DNA from 3 places in the Streptococcus agalactiae genome. Region 3 is predicted to be linked to each of the others. Evidence: predicted binding sites of a transcription regulator. Region 3 holds the regulator's gene; each other region holds the start of a gene.
The links. The regulator CtsR, encoded in region 3, represses protease genes until heat stress. The targets are predictions, from matches to a motif close to TTGGTCAAAAAAGGTCAAANA.
Positions count from the first base shown of each region.

Region 1: QOR44_RS07740 (ATP-dependent Clp protease proteolytic subunit) is a predicted target of CtsR. The motif match lies at 3,231-3,251, and genes of this name have one in related genera.
Region 2: QOR44_RS02695 (ATP-dependent Clp protease ATP-binding subunit) is a predicted target of CtsR. The motif match lies at 2,067-2,087, and genes of this name have one in related genera.

Region 1 is NZ_OX460931.1:1,508,796-1,514,993, reverse strand. Features, by position in the region: gene QOR44_RS07760 (APC family permease) at 1-405, shown strand, start outside; gene QOR44_RS07755 (tRNA (cytidine(34)-2'-O)-methyltransferase) at 578-1,126, shown strand; gene QOR44_RS07750 (MalY/PatB family protein) at 1,262-2,431, shown strand; gene upp (uracil phosphoribosyltransferase) at 2,541-3,170, shown strand; gene QOR44_RS07740 (ATP-dependent Clp protease proteolytic subunit) at 3,295-3,885, shown strand; gene QOR44_RS07735 (DUF2129 domain-containing protein) at 3,985-4,230, shown strand; gene QOR44_RS07730 (ABC transporter substrate-binding protein) at 4,385-5,551, shown strand; gene QOR44_RS07725 (branched-chain amino acid ABC transporter permease) at 5,658-6,198, shown strand, end outside.
Region 2 is NZ_OX460931.1:479,271-485,468, reverse strand. Features, by position in the region: gene QOR44_RS02710 (amino acid ABC transporter ATP-binding protein) at 40-774, opposite strand; gene QOR44_RS02705 (amino acid ABC transporter permease) at 767-1,459, opposite strand; gene QOR44_RS02700 (DUF1797 family protein) at 1,601-1,831, opposite strand; gene QOR44_RS02695 (ATP-dependent Clp protease ATP-binding subunit) at 2,129-4,390, shown strand; gene QOR44_RS02690 (NUDIX hydrolase) at 4,576-5,031, shown strand; gene QOR44_RS02685 (DUF1827 family protein) at 5,095-5,397, shown strand; gene ileS (isoleucine--tRNA ligase) at 5,514-6,198, opposite strand, start outside.
Region 3 is NZ_OX460931.1:1,749,363-1,755,560, reverse strand. Features, by position in the region: gene ahpF (alkyl hydroperoxide reductase subunit F) at 1-202, opposite strand, end outside; gene ahpC (alkyl hydroperoxide reductase subunit C) at 220-780, opposite strand; gene rpsB (30S ribosomal protein S2) at 1,057-1,827, shown strand; gene tsf (translation elongation factor Ts) at 1,921-2,961, shown strand; gene QOR44_RS08915 (COG2426 family protein) at 3,121-3,582, opposite strand; gene QOR44_RS08910 (CtsR family transcriptional regulator) at 3,755-4,219, shown strand; gene QOR44_RS08905 (ATP-dependent Clp protease ATP-binding subunit) at 4,216-6,198, shown strand, end outside.

The DNA of each region.
Region 1 (6,198 bases), 240 kb from region 3:
AAAAGTGAGAGGATGGCTAACATAAATTTGAAGTATCAAATGTCATTGCCAGCTAGTTTGACGGTGACGGCTGTAGCTATTTTTTGGCTTTTTGTTCATTTTATGGTTACAAAATTTAACTTATTGCCGGGTAGTGATATTAGTGAAATTGCTGTGGTGTTTAATAATACCAGTTTAATCATTCTTTATGTTTTAGTACTCAGCCTTTATCTCAAAAAAGATATTAAAAATAAATTTACCGGCTTAGTTTCACCGATTCTAGCAATTTTAGGCGGTTTGATCCTCCTTATCGGGAGTTTGTTAAGTAATTTCTTTACGGTTTTAATTTTCCAATGTTTTTGCTTATTATTCTGTTTGATTTGTCATTATATCTATCAAAAAAATAATCCAAAAACTCATGAATAGGTTGACTTTGTAGACTGAAGTGCTATAATAGTGTCAACGATTTGTTAGTTTAAATCAAACCTGTTATGATTTAAGTTAACAAACCACCATAAACCACATTGTTTGCTGAGATTGACTCCGAGCAGTGTGGTTTTTTTGCGAGTCAGAATGAGTTCTAGAAAGTGATGATGAGATGAATATTGAAACATTAACGCAGAAAAATCATCGTTCCGATAGCGGACGAAATCATATTGTTTTATTTGAACCACAGATTCCAGCAAATACTGGTAATATTGCTAGAACTTGTGCGGCAACAAATGCTCCTTTGCACATCATACGACCAATGGGATTTCCTATTGATGATAAAAAAATGAAACGAGCGGGACTGGATTACTGGGATAAGCTAGATGTTAGTTTCTATGATAGTTTGGAAGAATTTATGTTGTCATGTCGAGGGAAAGTTCACCTAATTAGCAAATTTGCTGACAAGGTTTACTCAGATGAAAATTATAATGATGATCAAGACCATTATTTTATGTTTGGTCGTGAAGATAAAGGATTGCCAGAAACTTTTATGCGCGAGCATGCTGAAAAGGCCTTACGAATTCCCATGAACGATGAGCATGTGCGTAGCTTGAATGTTTCAAACACTGTTTGTATGATTGTTTATGAAGCCCTTAGGCAGCAAAGCTTTCCTAATTTAGAATTAAGCCATACTTATGAAAATGATAAATTAAAATAATAAAGAAAGTGATCGTTTAAAATGGTCACTTTTATCTTTAGAATGTTAATTAGTATATAGTATCAAAAACAAATGGTAAAATAGTCACCAAGGCGACAAGGGATATTTTTAGCTGTAGAATAGTCAGGAGTAATTATGATTACATATGATTTCACAAGTTTACCAGAACGTTTTTCAAGTAATGCCATAAAATGGAAGGCGGTTCAAAAAGATCAAGAAATCCTTCCCCTTTGGATTGCGGATATGGATTTTCCTATCTTTCCAGAAATGTCGGAGGCTATTGAAGATTTTTCACACCAAATGGTTTTTGGCTATGATAGTCCTAAAGACAGTTTATACCAAGCTATCTCTAATTGGGAAGTGCAAGAACATGGTTATCAATTTGATAAAAAATCATTATTATTAATTGATGGGGTTGTACCAGCGATTTCAGTTGCTATACAAGCCTTCACAAAGGAGGGAGATGCTGTTCTAATTAATACCCCAGTCTATCCGCCTTTTGCTAGAACTATAAAATACAATAATCGTCATTTAGTTTCAAATAGTTTACTTAATAATAATCAGTATTTTGAGATTGACTTTAAACAATTAGAAAAAGATATCATTGAAAATAATGTAAAGCTTTATATTTTTTGTAGTCCACATAATCCTGGTGGGCGTGTCTGGACAAAAGAAGAAATTCAAAAAATAGGAGATATCTGTAAACGGTATAATGTTATCCTCGTTTCTGACGAAATACATCAAGATTTGGTATTATTTGATAATGTACACCATAGCTTTAATACTGTTGATTCTAGTTTTAAAGAATTGAGTGTTATTTTATCTAGTGCAACTAAAACGTTTAATATTGCAGGGACTAAAAATAGCTTTGCAATAATTGAAAATGAAAAGTTACGCTCTGATTTTAAGAAGAGGCAAATAGCTAACAATCAACAAGAAATTTCCTCATTGGGGTTATTAGCTACAGAAGTTGCCTTTACAAAAGGGAAACAATGGTTAAAGGCCCTAAAAACGGAGTTAGAAGAATCAATAGAATACCTTTATGAGCAATTAACGCAAAAAACTCATATCAAAGTGATGAAACCAGAGGGAACTTATCTTGTTTGGTTAGATTTTTCTGCTTATAATTTAACGCATTTAGAAATTCAAGAAAAACTTCGATATGATGCCAAATTAATATTAAATGATGGTTTAACTTTTGGAAAAGAAGGGAAAAAACATGCTAGAATCAATGTCGCAGCTCCTAGGTCTGTTATTGAGGAGGCAGTTTTGCGATTAGTGACAAACTTTAGAAAAAATGACTAGACTATAAAAAAAGTCGCATGGAAAGGGTTTTTATGTTATAATACTTTGAATGTAAACAAGCGTTAGAATGTTTTTAATGCTCAAAATTAAATAGAAAGCGGTCATTATAATGGGAAAATTTCAAGTCATTTCACATCCACTTATTCAACATAAACTGTCAATCTTACGTCGCACTACAACATCTACTAAAGATTTTCGTGAGTTAGTTGATGAGATTGCGATGTTAATGGGCTATGAAGTGTCTCGTGATTTACCTTTAGAAGATGTTGAAATCCAAACACCAGTAGCGACAACTGTACAAAAACAATTAGCTGGGAAAAAGTTAGCAATTGTTCCAATTTTACGTGCAGGTATTGGTATGGTTGATGGTTTCTTAAGCCTTGTGCCAGCTGCTAAAGTTGGTCATATCGGTATGTATCGTGATGAAGAGACTTTCCAACCAGTCGAATATTTAGTTAAGTTACCTGAAGATATTGATCAACGTCAGATTTTTGTAGTTGATCCAATGCTTGCTACAGGTGGGTCTGCTATTTTAGCAGTAGATTCTCTAAAAAAACGTGGCGCAGCTAGTATCAAATTTGTTTGTTTAGTAGCAGCTCCAGAAGGAGTGGCAGCACTTCAAGAAGCACATCCAGATGTAGATATTTATACCGCTGCTTTGGATGAAAAACTCAACGAACATGGCTACATTGTTCCTGGACTCGGAGATGCTGGGGATCGCTTATTTGGTACAAAATAAGATTTGAGATGAAGAAGGCTTTTCTGAAGAACTCAGAAAGCCTTTTCTTAAAAAGGTTATTATTTGACCTTTGTTGACCAAATGATTATAATAGTGACAGTGATAAAAAGAAATGGAGAAAGATATGATTCCAGTAGTTATTGAACAAACAAGTCGTGGTGAACGCTCTTATGATATTTACTCACGTCTTTTAAAAGATCGTATTATTATGTTGACAGGCCAAGTTGAGGATAATATGGCTAATAGTATCATTGCACAGTTATTGTTTCTCGATGCACAAGATAATACAAAGGACATTTACCTTTATGTCAATACACCGGGTGGTTCAGTATCGGCTGGACTTGCTATTGTGGATACCATGAACTTCATTAAATCGGACGTACAGACGATTGTTATGGGGATGGCTGCTTCGATGGGAACCATTATTGCTTCGAGTGGTGCTAAAGGAAAACGTTTTATGTTACCGAATGCAGAATATATGATCCACCAACCAATGGGCGGAACAGGCGGAGGCACACAGCAATCTGATATGGCTATTGCTGCTGAGCATCTTTTAAAAACGCGTCATACTTTAGAAAAAATCTTAGCTGATAATTCTGGTCAATCTATTGAAAAAGTCCATGATGATGCAGAGCGTGATCGTTGGATGAGTGCTCAAGAAACACTTGATTATGGCTTTATTGATGCTATTATGGAAAATAATAATCTGCAATAATAGATTTAAAAGAGTTGAGTTTATCAACTCTTTTTTTATTTGTTGGAATTATGTTATAATCTTAGTAATTACAGATATGACGCAGAAAGGAAAAAATTATTGAATAAACAAGAGCGTTTAGGAATGAGCGTTTATCTTTACTATAATCGTGACGCTCGTAAATTATATAAATACGGAGATGTTCATTATCATTCTCGTAGATTAAGATATCTAGTCATTTATGTTAATAAAGAAGATATTGTTAGCGTTAGTAAAGAGATAAAACATTTAAAATTTGTTAAGGATGTTCGGTTATCAGCAATTGATGATATTGATCAGGATTTTGTTGGAAACTTATATCGTTAAGATATTTACTAGTAGTTATTAAAAAGAAGGAGTTCAGATGTCCTTCTTTTTTATTTAGTTTCTATAATTTTCAAAAAAATAATTTAAAAACTATTGACAATATTCTGATAATTCTGTATTATTTTAGTTACCATTTTCAAAAAAGGAGAAAAATATGGAAAAGAGACTTAGTTTAGGAGCTCTTGTTTTAGCTAGTACAGTTCTTTTAGCAGCATGTGGAAATGTCGGAGGAGGAGCATCTTCGACAGGAACAAAAATAGGGAAAGATATTAAGGTAGGATATAACTGGGAATTATCAGGAAACGTTTCTTCGTATGGAAATTCAATGAAGAACGGAGCTGACTTAGCAGTAAAAGAAATTAATGCTGCTGGAGGGGTTGGCGGCAAGAAGTTAAAAGTCCTATCACAGGATAATAAATCAGAAAATGCAGAGGCAGCAACGGTTGCCACAAACTTAGTTACCAAAGGAGCTAATGTCATTATCGGACCAGCAACATCGGGTGCAGCTGCATCTTCAACTCCAAAAGTAAATGCAGCAGCAGTTCCAATGATTGCACCTGCTGCGACACAAGACAATTTAGTCTATGGTTCTGATGGAAAAACCTTAAATCAGTATTTCTTCCGAGCTACTTTTGTCGATAATTATCAAGGAAAGCTATTGTCTCAGTATGCTACAGACAACCTTAAAGCTAAAAAAGTTGTTCTATTTTATGATAATTCATCAGATTACTCAAAGGGGGTAGCAAAATCATTTAAGGAAAGTTATAGTGGAAAAATTGTTGATAGTATGACATTCTCCGCTGGTGATACTGATTTCCAAGCGTCATTGACTAAGTTGAAAGGGAAAGAATATGATGCTATTGTGATGCCAGGTTACTATACCGAGACAGGATTAATAGTTAAGCAAGCGCGTGATTTAGGTATCTCTAAACCGGTTCTTGGGCCTGATGGTTTTGATAGTCCGAAATTTGTGCAATCGGCAACACCTGTGGGAGCTTCAAACGTTTATTATTTGACAGGTTTCACTACACAAGGATCAACCAAAGCTAAAGCTTTCCATGATCATTACGTTAAGGCATATGGTGAAGAACCATCCATGTTCTCGGCTTTATCATACGATGCCGTGTATATGGCAGCTAAATCTGCTAAAGGAGCTAAAACTTCAATTGATCTTAAAAAAGCTTTAGCTAAGCTGAAAGATTTTAAAGGTGTGACAGGGAAAATGTCTATTGATAAAAATCACAATGTTGTTAAATCAGCTTACGTTGTCAAATTAGAGGATGGAAAAACAAGTAGCGTTAACATTATTTCAGCAAAATAAGTATTCTCTAGAAAAAATGGGGGTTTAATTTTCAGCTCCCCTTTTTTAAAAAGTAATTTTTCAGAATAATTCGACAATAATATATAATAGAAAGTATGGTTATAATATGCTTCAACAGCTCGTTAATGGACTTATCTTAGGATCCATATATGCTTTACTTGCCTTAGGATATACTATGGTATATGGCATTATTAAGCTGATTAATTTTGCTCATGGGGACATCTATATGATGGGCGCTTTCATGGGCTATTATTTGATTAATCATCTTCATCTTAATTTTTTCCTAGCTTTATTAATTGCAATGCTGGGGTCTGCTTTCCTAGGTGTTGTAATTGAATATTTAGCTTATCGTCCACTGAGAAAATCAACTAGAATTGCCGCGTTAATTACAGCTATTGGTGTTTCTTTTCTTTTGGAGTACGGGATGGTATACCTTGTTGGAGCGGATACTAGGGCATTTCCGCAAGCCATTCATACTGTTAAATATAATTTAGGACCGATAACTATAACCAATGTTCAGCTCATCATTTTAGGTATTGCGCTATTACTAATGCTTACTTTACAGTTCATCGTTCAAAAAACTAAAATGGGGAAAGCTATGAGAGCTTTATCAGTGGATAGCGATGCCGCACAATTGATGGGAATTA
Region 2 (6,198 bases), 1.3 Mb from region 3:
ATAATAAAAGTCTAAAACAAGTTGTTTTAGACAATGAAATTATAATACTTTACTTAAGAAATCTCTTGTGCGGATTTCTTTTGTCTGCTCAAATACTTCCTTAGGGGCCCCTTGCTCAACAATAATTCCTGCATCCATAAAAATGACACGATCCGCTACTTCACGTGCAAAACCCATTTCATGAGTGACAATAACCATCGCCATACCAGATTTAGCTAAATCTTGCATAACAGTCAAGACTTCACCTACCATTTCAGGATCAAGAGCTGAAGTAGGTTCATCAAAAAGAAGGACATCAGGATTCATTGCAAGACCTCTTGCAATAGCAATTCGTTGTTGTTGTCCTCCAGATAAGCTAGCTGGATAAGTATTAGCCTTCTCTTTGAGTCCAACTTTTTCAAGTAGCTCATATGCTTTTGTCTGAGCATCAAGCTTAGAAAGCCCCTTTGTCTTAATAGGTGATAAAGTAATATTTTCTAGTACAGTCATATTGGGAAATAGATTGAACTGTTGAAAAACCATGCCCATTTTTTCGCGCATTTTAAAAATATCATTCTTTTTGTCTGTTATATCAATCCCTTCAAAAGTCACTGTTCCCTTTGTTGGTACTTCCAAGAGATTCATTGTTCTTAAAAATGTTGACTTACCAGAGCCAGAAGGGCCAATAATAACCACTACTTCTCCTTGATGAATATCCAAGTCAATGCCTTTTAAAACCTCATTTTTCCCAAAACTTTTATGAAGTCCTTGTATTGAAATAATTGGCTCAACCATCTATTTTTACCCCTTTCCCAAGATATTTCTCCATTTGTTTTAACAAAGCTGAGAGAATCGTTGTCAACATTAAATAGTAAAATGCTGCAAATAATAACGGTGCAACTGGTGAGTAAGTAGCCGTTACAACTGATTGTGCTCCGTTCCATAATTCCATGACACCAATAGTTTGAAGGAGAGCACTATCTTTAATAATTGTAATAAATTCATTCCCTAGAGCAGGTAAAATATTTTTAAAAGCTTGGGGTAAGATAACATAGCGAAGTGTATTTTTAGGTCGAATCCCCAACGAGTAAGCTGCTTCTATTTGTCCAGATGGTACAGCCTCAATCCCTGCACGTACAATTTCCGAAATATAGGCACCACTATTTAAGGAAATGATAATGATACCAGGTAAAAGTCGTGTAAAATCTAAATCTAAAACACCAAAGCTAATCGTTGGTAAATTGTTAAAATGCATCCATGCGAAAGCAATCATAATTTGAACTACCATCGGTGTCCCACGAAATACCCATACATAGAAATTAGCTAATATTGTGAGAAAATGTAAATTAGTACGCTTTACTAAAGCAATTAACACACCTATAATAGTTCCAAAAAAAACAACACATGTTGAAATCATAATGGTTACCATCACACCATAATTAAAATAGGACCAATATTGTGGTAAAAATGAAAAATTCATTGACATCTCCTAAAAAAGTAATTGCCAATAGTCTATCACACAAAGAATAAAAATACAAGTCTAAATAAATATTTTTGTTTTTATTCTATTTTACTGTATATTTAGATATAAAAAAAAGACCTTCAAGGTCTTTTATAATTATCAGTATAATAAATCGTAAATTTCCATTGCGATAAGGTCAATGCTGTCAAATGAATATGATTCACGCGCTTCTACATCACGTAATGTGAAAACAGGACCGTTTTCAGGGTCATTACTAAAAGATACTTCTGCTACAACAACACCTTCACGTTCAAAATTACGTTTTAAATTACCACCATCAGTCGCCATTAATTCGAGGCGATTGATGATTCTCACTAAATGTGATTCCATCTTACTTACTCCTATATATTTTCTAGTCTTTTCTATTTTAACACAAAAGTGACCAAAGCAACATGAAAAGCAACATTTTTACTAACTTTTTAACGATTTTATCGTCTAAAATCCGCAAATAACGATTTTTCTCAGTAGTCATCTATTTTTCAATTTAGCACTCTAATATATTCAGTGCTAAAAACAGAACTTTTTTCTTGATTTCTAGGCTTTAGGTGCTATAATAAAAGCATAAAGTTTGACTATATTTGACTATATACACATCAATAGTTAAATGTCATAAGAAAGGGGTAGCCTATGCTCTGTCAAAACTGCAAACTAAACGAATCAACTATTCATTTGTATACAAATGTTAATGGAAAACAAAAGCAAGTTGATCTTTGTCAAAATTGCTACCAAATTATTAAAACTGACCCTAATAATCCACTTTTTTCAGGTTTAAATCATGTTTCACATGCGCCTGGTGGCATCAATCCTTTCTTTGATGATTTCTTTGGAGATTTAAATAATTTCAGAGCCTTTAATGGCCAAGATTTACCAAACACTCCTCCTACACAATCAGGAGGAAACCGAGGTGGAGGAAACGGTAATGGACGAAATAATAATCGCAACCAAACTGCAACTCCTTCTCAAGCCAAAGGGATTCTAGAAGAATTTGGTATCAATGTCACTGAAATAGCCCGCCATGGTGATATTGACCCTGTTATTGGACGTGACTCAGAAATTATTCGTGTTATCGAAATCCTTAATCGTCGTACAAAAAATAATCCTGTACTTATTGGCGAACCCGGCGTTGGGAAAACTGCCGTTGTTGAAGGACTTGCTCAGAAAATTGTTGATGGTAATGTGCCTCATAAACTTCAAGGCAAACAAGTTATTCGTTTGGATGTTGTGAGTCTAGTACAAGGAACGGGCATTCGTGGTCAATTTGAAGAACGCATGCAAAAGTTGATGGAAGAAATTCGTCAACGTCAAGATGTTATTCTATTCATAGATGAAATTCACGAAATAGTTGGAGCTGGTACAGCTGGCGAAGGTAGTATGGATGCAGGTAATATTTTAAAACCTGCCCTTGCACGTGGAGAATTACAACTAGTAGGTGCTACTACTCTCAATGAATATCGTATTATCGAAAAGGACGCTGCCTTAGAACGCCGTATGCAACCTGTAAAAGTCGATGAGCCTTCTGTTGAAGAAACCATTACTATTTTGAAAGGTATCCAAAAAAAATACGAAGATTATCATCATGTAAAATATAATAATGATGCCATAGAAGCAGCTGCAGTACTATCTAATCGTTATATCCAGGACCGCTTTTTACCTGATAAAGCAATAGACTTATTAGATGAAGCTGGTTCTAAAATGAACCTAACACTAAATTTTGTTGATCCAAAAGAAATTAATCAACGTCTCATTGAAGCAGAAAATTTAAAAGCGCAAGCGACTCGTGAAGAAGATTACGAACGTGCAGCTTACTTCCGTGACCAGATTGCAAAATATAAAGAAATGCAACAACAAAAGGTCGACGATCAAGATACACCTATTATTACCGAAAAAACAATTGAGCACATCATTGAAGAAAAAACGAATATCCCTGTTGGTGATTTAAAAGAAAAAGAACAATCTCAATTAATTAATCTCGCAGATGACTTGAAACAACATGTGATCGGCCAGGATGACGCTGTCGTTAAGATTGCAAAAGCTATTCGTCGTAATCGAGTTGGTCTTGGTAGCCCAAACCGTCCTATTGGTTCCTTTTTATTTGTAGGACCAACCGGCGTTGGTAAAACTGAACTTTCTAAACAACTAGCAATTGAGCTCTTTGGTTCAGCTGATAGTATGATTCGTTTTGATATGTCAGAGTACATGGAAAAGCATGCTGTTGCTAAATTAGTCGGAGCGCCTCCAGGATACGTGGGATACGAGGAAGCTGGACAATTAACTGAAAAGGTTCGTCGAAATCCTTACTCGCTCATCCTTCTAGATGAAATTGAAAAAGCTCATCCTGATGTCATGCATATGTTCTTGCAGGTCCTTGATGACGGTCGATTAACAGATGGACAAGGAAGAACTGTTAGTTTTAAAGATACCATTATCATCATGACCTCAAATGCTGGTTCTGGTAAAACTGAAGCAAGCGTTGGCTTTGGTGCCTCACGAGAAGGTAGAACGAATTCCGTACTAGGTCAACTAGGTAACTTCTTCAGCCCTGAATTTATGAACCGCTTTGACGGTATTATTGAATTCAAGGCTTTAGATAAAGAGAATCTCCTCAATATCGTTGATATTATGTTATCTGACGTTAATGCACGTCTCGCCATCAATGGTATTCATCTAGATGTCACTGATAAAGTGAAAGAAAAATTGGTTGATTTAGGTTACGATCCCAAAATGGGAGCACGTCCATTACGTCGTACCATTCAAGAACATATTGAAGATGCTATCACAGATTACTATCTTGAGAATCCAAGCGAAAAAGAACTTCGTGCTATTATGACTAGCAATGGAAATATCATAATAAAATCTTCTAAAAAAACTGAAGAAAGTACAAAAGGTTGAGTAAGAAACTCAACCTTTTTTCACACTCTTCTCAAAAAATAATAGCCTCTATAAAGCTGTTTCTCTCCTACCTCGTCTTTAAATTTTAATACAATTATTAAGGAAATATTCCAAAAATTTTAGTATAATAAATAAAAAATAATTAAAGCTTTTAAAATCATAAAACACAATCAGGAGAGAGAACTATGACTAATCCTACTTTCGGTGAAAAAATAGATAATGTAAACTATAGGTCACGATTTGGTGTCTATGCTATTATTCCAAATCCAACTCATGATAAAATTATTTTAGTACAGGCACCTAATGGTGCTTGGTTTCTTCCAGGTGGGGAAATTGAAGAAAATGAAAATCACCTAGAAGCTTTAACTCGTGAGTTAATTGAAGAATTAGGTTATTCCGCAACAATTGGCCATTACTATGGTCAAGCTGATGAATATTTTTACTCTAGACACCGTGATACTTACTACTATAATCCCGCCTATATTTATGAAGTTACTGCCTATCATAAGGATCAAGCGCCACTAGAAGATTTCAACCATCTAGCCTGGTTTCCTATCCAAGAAGCTAAAGAAAAGCTAAAACGAGGAAGCCATAGATGGGGTGTCCAAGCTTGGGAAAAAAATCACCATTCTAGGAAATAATTCATACCTTTCTTCCTAAATAGTGTTATAATAAACCTAATAAGAATCAGGGGGAAAATAGTTATGAGACTAATTAATACAACCAGTAGTCATCCTGAACTAGTTCGAAATCAACTCCAAAATACAGATGCAAAATTAGTGGAAGTCTATTCAGCTGGCAACACCGATGTCGTTTTTACAAAAGCACCTAAACATTATGAATTATTAATTTCAAACAAATATCGTGCTATCAAAGATGAAGAATTAGAAGCTATTCGTGAGTTCTTCTTAAAGCGTAAAATAGATCAATCTATTATTATTCAAGAGCAGATGAAATCACTCCATACTGCCAAGTTAATTGAAATTTCATATCCAACAACAGCATAATTAAAAGAAGCCTAATCAAGGCTTCTTTTTTGATGACTACTAAACAAATGTCTTACCAATTTCTTCCATTAAAACTGGTAAGATATTTGTCAAAATATAGCGTTAAATAATTTTTATTAAGCTTCAAAACCTTGAGCTACTGCTTCAGGATAATATTGCTCAATAATTGCTGCACTAGCATCACAAACAGCTACACCATACGAACGCATCTTTGTGGTTGGATCAATACGGCGTGAGCGTTCGCAGACTTCACCTTCAGCGTGTTCAACAGTAAATGCAACACCTTCAAATGATACTGAGTCAGCTGGTTTGTCTGCTTCATCAGCAATTGTTAATTGTGAGACAATCATCAAGAGTGCAATATCGCTATTTAACGCTGTTAATAACGTTTTCACTTCTTGACTAGCATAAATTGTTAAATGTGCTTCTAGAGATTTACCAATAACTTTAGCGTTACGTGCTTCTTCGAGAGCTTTTTGAGCTTGTGTTCGTAACGTCATGAATGCTGACCACTCTTCAAGAATTTCTTCTTGACCAGAGAATGTCTGTGCAACAGGCATTTCTGCTAATTGAACAAACTCCTCCTCCTCATGTTCGAGGTATGACCAAATTTCTTCAGCAGTATGTGGTAGAATCGGAGTCAAAAGTTTTGTAAGTTTAACTAAAATATCATAGAAAACAGTTTGCATACGACGTCGTTCTGGACTGTTAGCCGCTTCGATGTAAACCACATCTTTTGCAAAATCAAGGTAAAATGCTGATAGATCAACTGTTACGAAGTTAACGACAGCTTTATAAATT
Region 3 (6,198 bases):
TTGCAATCCCAAAACTAGGTTGACGTTTTAAATGTGTTGATTCAAGGCTGATACGATCAGACATAGCGACAATTTCATCTAGAAAATCCTTTACTTTTTGAGAATTATCGTTATCTCCTAAATCAGCTTGTAATACAATATCAGATTCTAGCAAATCTAAATATTGCGCTAATTGAGCCTTGATTTCTTTATCTAAGACCATGGATTACCTCCTGGTTATTAAATTTTACCTACAAGGTCTAAACTAGGAGTTAAAGTTTCAGCTCCTTCTTTCCATTTAGCTGGACAAACTTCACCTGGATGTTGGCGGATGTATTGAGCAGCACGGACTTTATCAATGAGAGTACTTGCATCACGTCCGATGCCATCAGCATTAATTTCCATCATTTGGATGACACCGTCTGGATCAATGATAAATGTACCACGTTGTGCTAGACCGTCTTGACCAAGGACATCAAAACCTTGTGAAATAAGGTGTGAAGGGTCACCAATCATAGGATATGTGATAGTACCAACGACATCTGAGTCATCATGCCATGCTTTATGAACAAAATGAGTATCAGTAGAGACAGAATAAACTTCTACATCAAGAGATTTAAGTGTTTCATATTGCTCTTGAAGGTCACCAAGTTCAGTTGGGCAAACAAATGAAAAGTCTGCTGGGTAGAAACAAAAAACTGCCCATTTTCCTTTAACGTCTTCATTTGTAACAGTGATGAATTTTCCATCGTGATAAGCTTGAGCTGAAAATTCAATAATTTCTTTTCCGACTAATGACATAATAATGTCCTCCTTTATTTTTTAATAGCCTAATTATAAACGAAATACTTTTAAATCTCCAATAAAAACGTTTACATTTTTCTAAGAAAAGTATGATTTTTCTAATAGAGTAGAAGATTTTATAGCTTGTCAAATCTAACTTTTTTTGATAAACTATTATAGTTGCTTAAAGTGACAAATACTCATCTTAGATCAATTGTGGTCTTGTTGCCGAAAGGTTAGGCTGCAAGTCGAAGTCTGAGAGAGGAAAAAACATTTTTAAAGGAGAACTTACTCATGGCAGTAATTTCAATGAAACAACTTCTTGAGGCTGGTGTTCACTTTGGTCACCAAACTCGTCGCTGGAACCCTAAGATGGCTAAGTACATCTTCACAGAACGTAATGGTATCCACGTTATCGACCTTCAACAAACTGTAAAATTAGCTGACCAAGCTTACGAATTTGTTCGTGATGCTGCAGCAAACGATGCAGTTATCTTGTTTGTTGGTACTAAGAAACAAGCAGCTGAAGCTGTTGCTGAAGAAGCTAAACGTGCTGGTCAATACTTCATTAACCACCGTTGGTTAGGTGGAACTCTTACTAACTGGGGAACTATCCAAAAACGTATTGCTCGTTTGAAAGAAATCAAACGTATGGAAGAAGAAGGAACTTTTGAACTTCTTCCTAAGAAAGAAGTTGCATTGTTAAACAAACAACGTGCACGTCTTGAAAAATTCTTGGGTGGTATCGAAGATATGCCACGCATCCCAGATGTAATGTATGTTGTTGACCCACATAAAGAGCAAATCGCTGTTAAAGAAGCTAAAAAACTTGGTATTCCAGTTGTAGCTATGGTTGACACTAACGCTGATCCAGATGATATCGATGTTATCATCCCAGCAAACGATGACGCTATTCGCGCCGTTAAATTAATTACTTCTAAATTAGCTGATGCAGTTATTGAAGGTCGTCAAGGTGAAGATGCTGACATTGACTTCGCTCAAGAAGCACAAGCAGATTCAATTGAAGAAATCGTTGAAGTAGTTGAAGGATCAAACAACGACTAACATTTAATTTATTGTAAATCCTAAAACGGGGCAGATGCAAACCGCTCTGTCTCGTTTTTTTAATCATTATTTGAAATTAAGAGGAGAACGAAAATGGCAGAAATCACAGCTAAACTTGTAAAAGAATTGCGTGAAAAATCAGGTGCAGGCGTTATGGACGCTAAAAAAGCATTAGTAGAAACTGATGGTGACCTTGATAAAGCGATTGAATTACTTCGCGAAAAAGGTATGGCTAAAGCAGCTAAAAAAGCAGACCGTGTTGCTGCTGAAGGTTTAACAGGTGTTTATGTTGATGGTAACGTTGCAGCAGTTATTGAAGTTAACGCTGAGACTGACTTTGTTGCTAAAAACGACCAATTTGTAACATTAGTTAATGAAACTGCTAAAGTTATTGCAGAAGGACGTCCTTCAAACAATGAAGAAGCACTTGCTTTAACAATGCCTTCAGGTGAAACTTTAGAACAAGCATTTGTAACTGCAACTGCTACAATTGGTGAAAAAATTTCATTCCGTCGCTTCGCTTTAGTTGAAAAAACTGATGAGCAACATTTTGGTGCATACCAACATAATGGTGGACGTATCGGAGTAATTACTGTTGTTGAAGGTGGCGACGATGCACTTGCTAAACAAGTATCAATGCACGTTGCAGCTATGAAGCCAACTGTTCTTTCATATACTGAACTTGATGCACAATTTGTTCATGATGAATTAGCTCAGTTGAACCACAAAATTGAGCAAGACAACGAGAGTCGTGCTATGGTTAACAAACCAGCTCTTCCATTCCTTAAATATGGATCAAAAGCTCAATTGACTGATGAAGTTATTGCCCAAGCAGAAGAAGACATCAAAGCAGAATTAGCTGCAGAAGGTAAACCAGAAAAAATCTGGGATAAAATCGTTCCAGGTAAAATGGATCGTTTCATGCTTGACAACACTAAAGTTGACCAAGAGTACACACTCCTTGCTCAAGTTTACATCATGGATGATAGCAAAACAGTTGAAGCTTATCTTGAGTCAGTAAATGCTAAAGCAGTTGCTTTCGTACGTTTTGAAGTTGGAGAAGGTATTGAGAAAGCTTCTAACGACTTTGAAGCAGAAGTTGCAGCTACAATGGCAGCAGCACTTGAAAAATAATTAACACTCGCTTTATATTATAATTTGGCAGCAAAATGTTGTCAGTAAATATATTTTAAAATAAGACACTTGGCTTAAGTCAAGTGTCTTATTTTGGTATCGAATTGGTGGATTGGCAAATATTAAAAAAGGAGAGACAGTCATCTCACCTTAACTTTTCTAGAATAGGTTGAAGCCGATAATGGATAATGTTCCCATGATGCATCCAGCTAGTATAACACCTAGCATAACAGCAATAACACTATGTTTAAATTCCCAATCTAGGAGGCTAGCTGCAAGTGTGCCAGTCCATGCTCCTGTTCCGGGTAAGGGAATGCCTACAAACAATAGCAAGGCAATAAACAATCCTTTTTCTCCAGCTACTTTTTCAAGTTTTTGACCACCGCTATGTCCTTTTTTAAGGCACCATGTGAAAAACTTACCAGTATAAGGTTTATCTGCTCCCCATTCTAGAACTTTGCGAGCAAAGAAGAAGATGATAGGTACAGGTAGCATGTTTCCAACAACACCGATAGCTAGCGCTTCCCACAAAGGTATTCCATTAGCGATTGCAAATGGCACAGCTCCTCGTAGTTCCACTAAGGGAATCATTGAAATCAAAAATGTAATAATGTAATTCATTAAATAAAACCTTTCTATGGTATTATTCCATTTTATCTTATCTTGCTAGTAATGACAACTAAAATCCGCGGTCATTCTAGTTTTACTATCCTTAGATAGATTTCATTTCCGTATCTTTTAAAAATTTGATATAATAATAGTCAGTTATAGTCAAAGAGGAAGGAGTGAATTTGTGGCCATAAAAAATACTTCCGATAATATTGAAGAATATATAAAATCATTATTAGAACAATCAGGAATTGCTGAAATAAAGCGTTCCAATTTAGCTGATACTTTTCAAGTTGTTCCTAGTCAGATTAACTATGTCATTAAGACACGGTTTACTGAAAGCCGTGGTTATGTGGTTGAGAGTAAACGAGGTGGTGGAGGTTACATCCGCATTGCTAAGGTTCATTTTTCTGATCAACACCAATTATTTGGAAATATGTTATCAACGATTGGCGAGCGTATCAGTGAACAAGTCTTTGATGATTTGATTCAATTATTATTCGATGAAGAGATAATTACAGAACGTGAAGGAAATTTGATTCTGGCGACATCAGGTGATGACGTCTTAGGAGAGCAAGCCTCTGTTATTAGAGCTCGTATGCTCCGTAAATTATTACAACGATTAGATAGAAAAGGATTCCATTTATGAGTCATTATTCCATAAAATTACAAGAAGTATTCAGATTGGCGCAATTTCAAGCAGCACGCTATGAAAGTCACTATTTAGAAAGCTGGCATCTTCTTTTAGCAATGGTTTTAGTTCATGATTCAGTAGCTGGTTTGACATTTGCTGAATATGAGTCTGAAGTTGCAATTGAAGAGTACGAAGCAGCAACAATTTTAGCTTTAGGTAGAGCACCGAAAGAAGAGATTACCAATTATCAATTTTTAGAGCAATCACCAGCTTTGAAAAAGATCTTAAAGTTAGCAGAAAATATTAGTATCGTAGTAGGAGCTGAAGATGTGGGTACTGAACATGTCTTGCTTGCTATGTTGGTTAATAAAGATTTATTAGCCACACGTATCTTAGAATTAGTTGGCTTTAGAGGTCAAGACGATGGTGAATCAGTTCGTATGGTTGATTTACGTAAGGCTCTAGAACGTCATGCCGGTTTTACAAAAGATGATATCAAAGCAATTTATGAATTACGTAATCCTAAAAAAGCAAAGTCGGGTGCTTCTTTTTCTGATATGATGAAACCACCAAGTACTGCTGGTGATTTAGCTGATTTCACACGTGATTTATCACAGATGGCGGTTGATGGGGAAATTGAACCTGTTATTGGGCGTGATAAAGAAATTTCACGTATGGTCCAAGTCTTAAGTCGTAAAACAAAGAATAATCCTGTCTTAGTTGGAGATGCGGGTGTCGGTAAAACAGCTTTGGCGTACGGTCTAGCACAACGTATTGCTAATGGAAATATTCCTTATGAGCTTAGAGATATGCGTGTTCTAGAGTTAGATATGATGAGCGTTGTTGCTGGAACTCGTTTTCGTGGTGATTTTGAGGAACGTATGAATCAAATCATTGCAGATATTGAAGAAGACGGTCATATTATTCTTTTCATTGATGAACTGCATACTATTATGGGTTCTGGCTCTGGTATTGATAGCACACTTGATGCTGCTAATATTTTAAAACCAGCTTTGGCTCGAGGCACTTTACGCACTGTTGGAGCAACAACTCAAGAGGAATATCAAAAGCATATTGAAAAAGATGCTGCTTTATCCCGTCGCTTTGCAAAAGTTTTAGTAGAAGAACCAAATCTTGAAGACGCATATGAAATTCTACTTGGATTGAAGCCAGCGTATGAAGCCTTTCATAATGTTACTATTTCAGATGAAGCAGTTATGACTGCTGTAAAAGTGGCTCATCGTTATTTGACAAGTAAGAATTTACCAGACTCAGCTATAGACTTACTTGATGAAGCTTCTGCCACTGTGCAAATGATGATTAAGAAAAATGCTCCTTCGCTTTTAACAGAAGTTGACCAAGCTATTTTAGATGATGATATGAAATCTGCTTCTAAAGCTCTAAAAGCAAGTCATAAGGGTAAAAAGCGTAAGCCTATTGCCGTAACAGAAGATCATATTATGGCAACTCTCAGTCGTCTATCTGGTATTCCTGTTGAAAAATTGACACAAGCTGATAGTAAAAAATACCTCAATTTAGAAAAAGAATTGCATAAACGTGTTATCGGTCAAGATGATGCAGTTACTGCCATTAGTCGTGCTATCCGTCGCAATCAATCTGGCATTCGTACTGGTAAGCGTCCTATTGGTTCCTTTATGTTCTTGGGACCAACTGGTGTTGGTAAGACAGAGTTAGCAAAAGCCTTGGCAGAAGTGTTGTTTGATGATGAATCAGCCCTAATTCGTTTTGATATGTCGGAATATATGGAAAAATTCGCAGCTTCTCGCCTGAATGGGGCACCTCCAGGTTATGTTGGTTATGATGAAGGAGGAGAGTTGACTGAAAAAGTACGCAATAAACCATATTCAGTTTTACTTTTTGATGAAGTTGAAAAAGCTCATCCAGATATTTTTAATGTATTATTACAAGTGCTTGATGATGGCGTTTTAACAGATAGTCGAGGACGAAAAGTTGACTTTTCAAATACTATAATC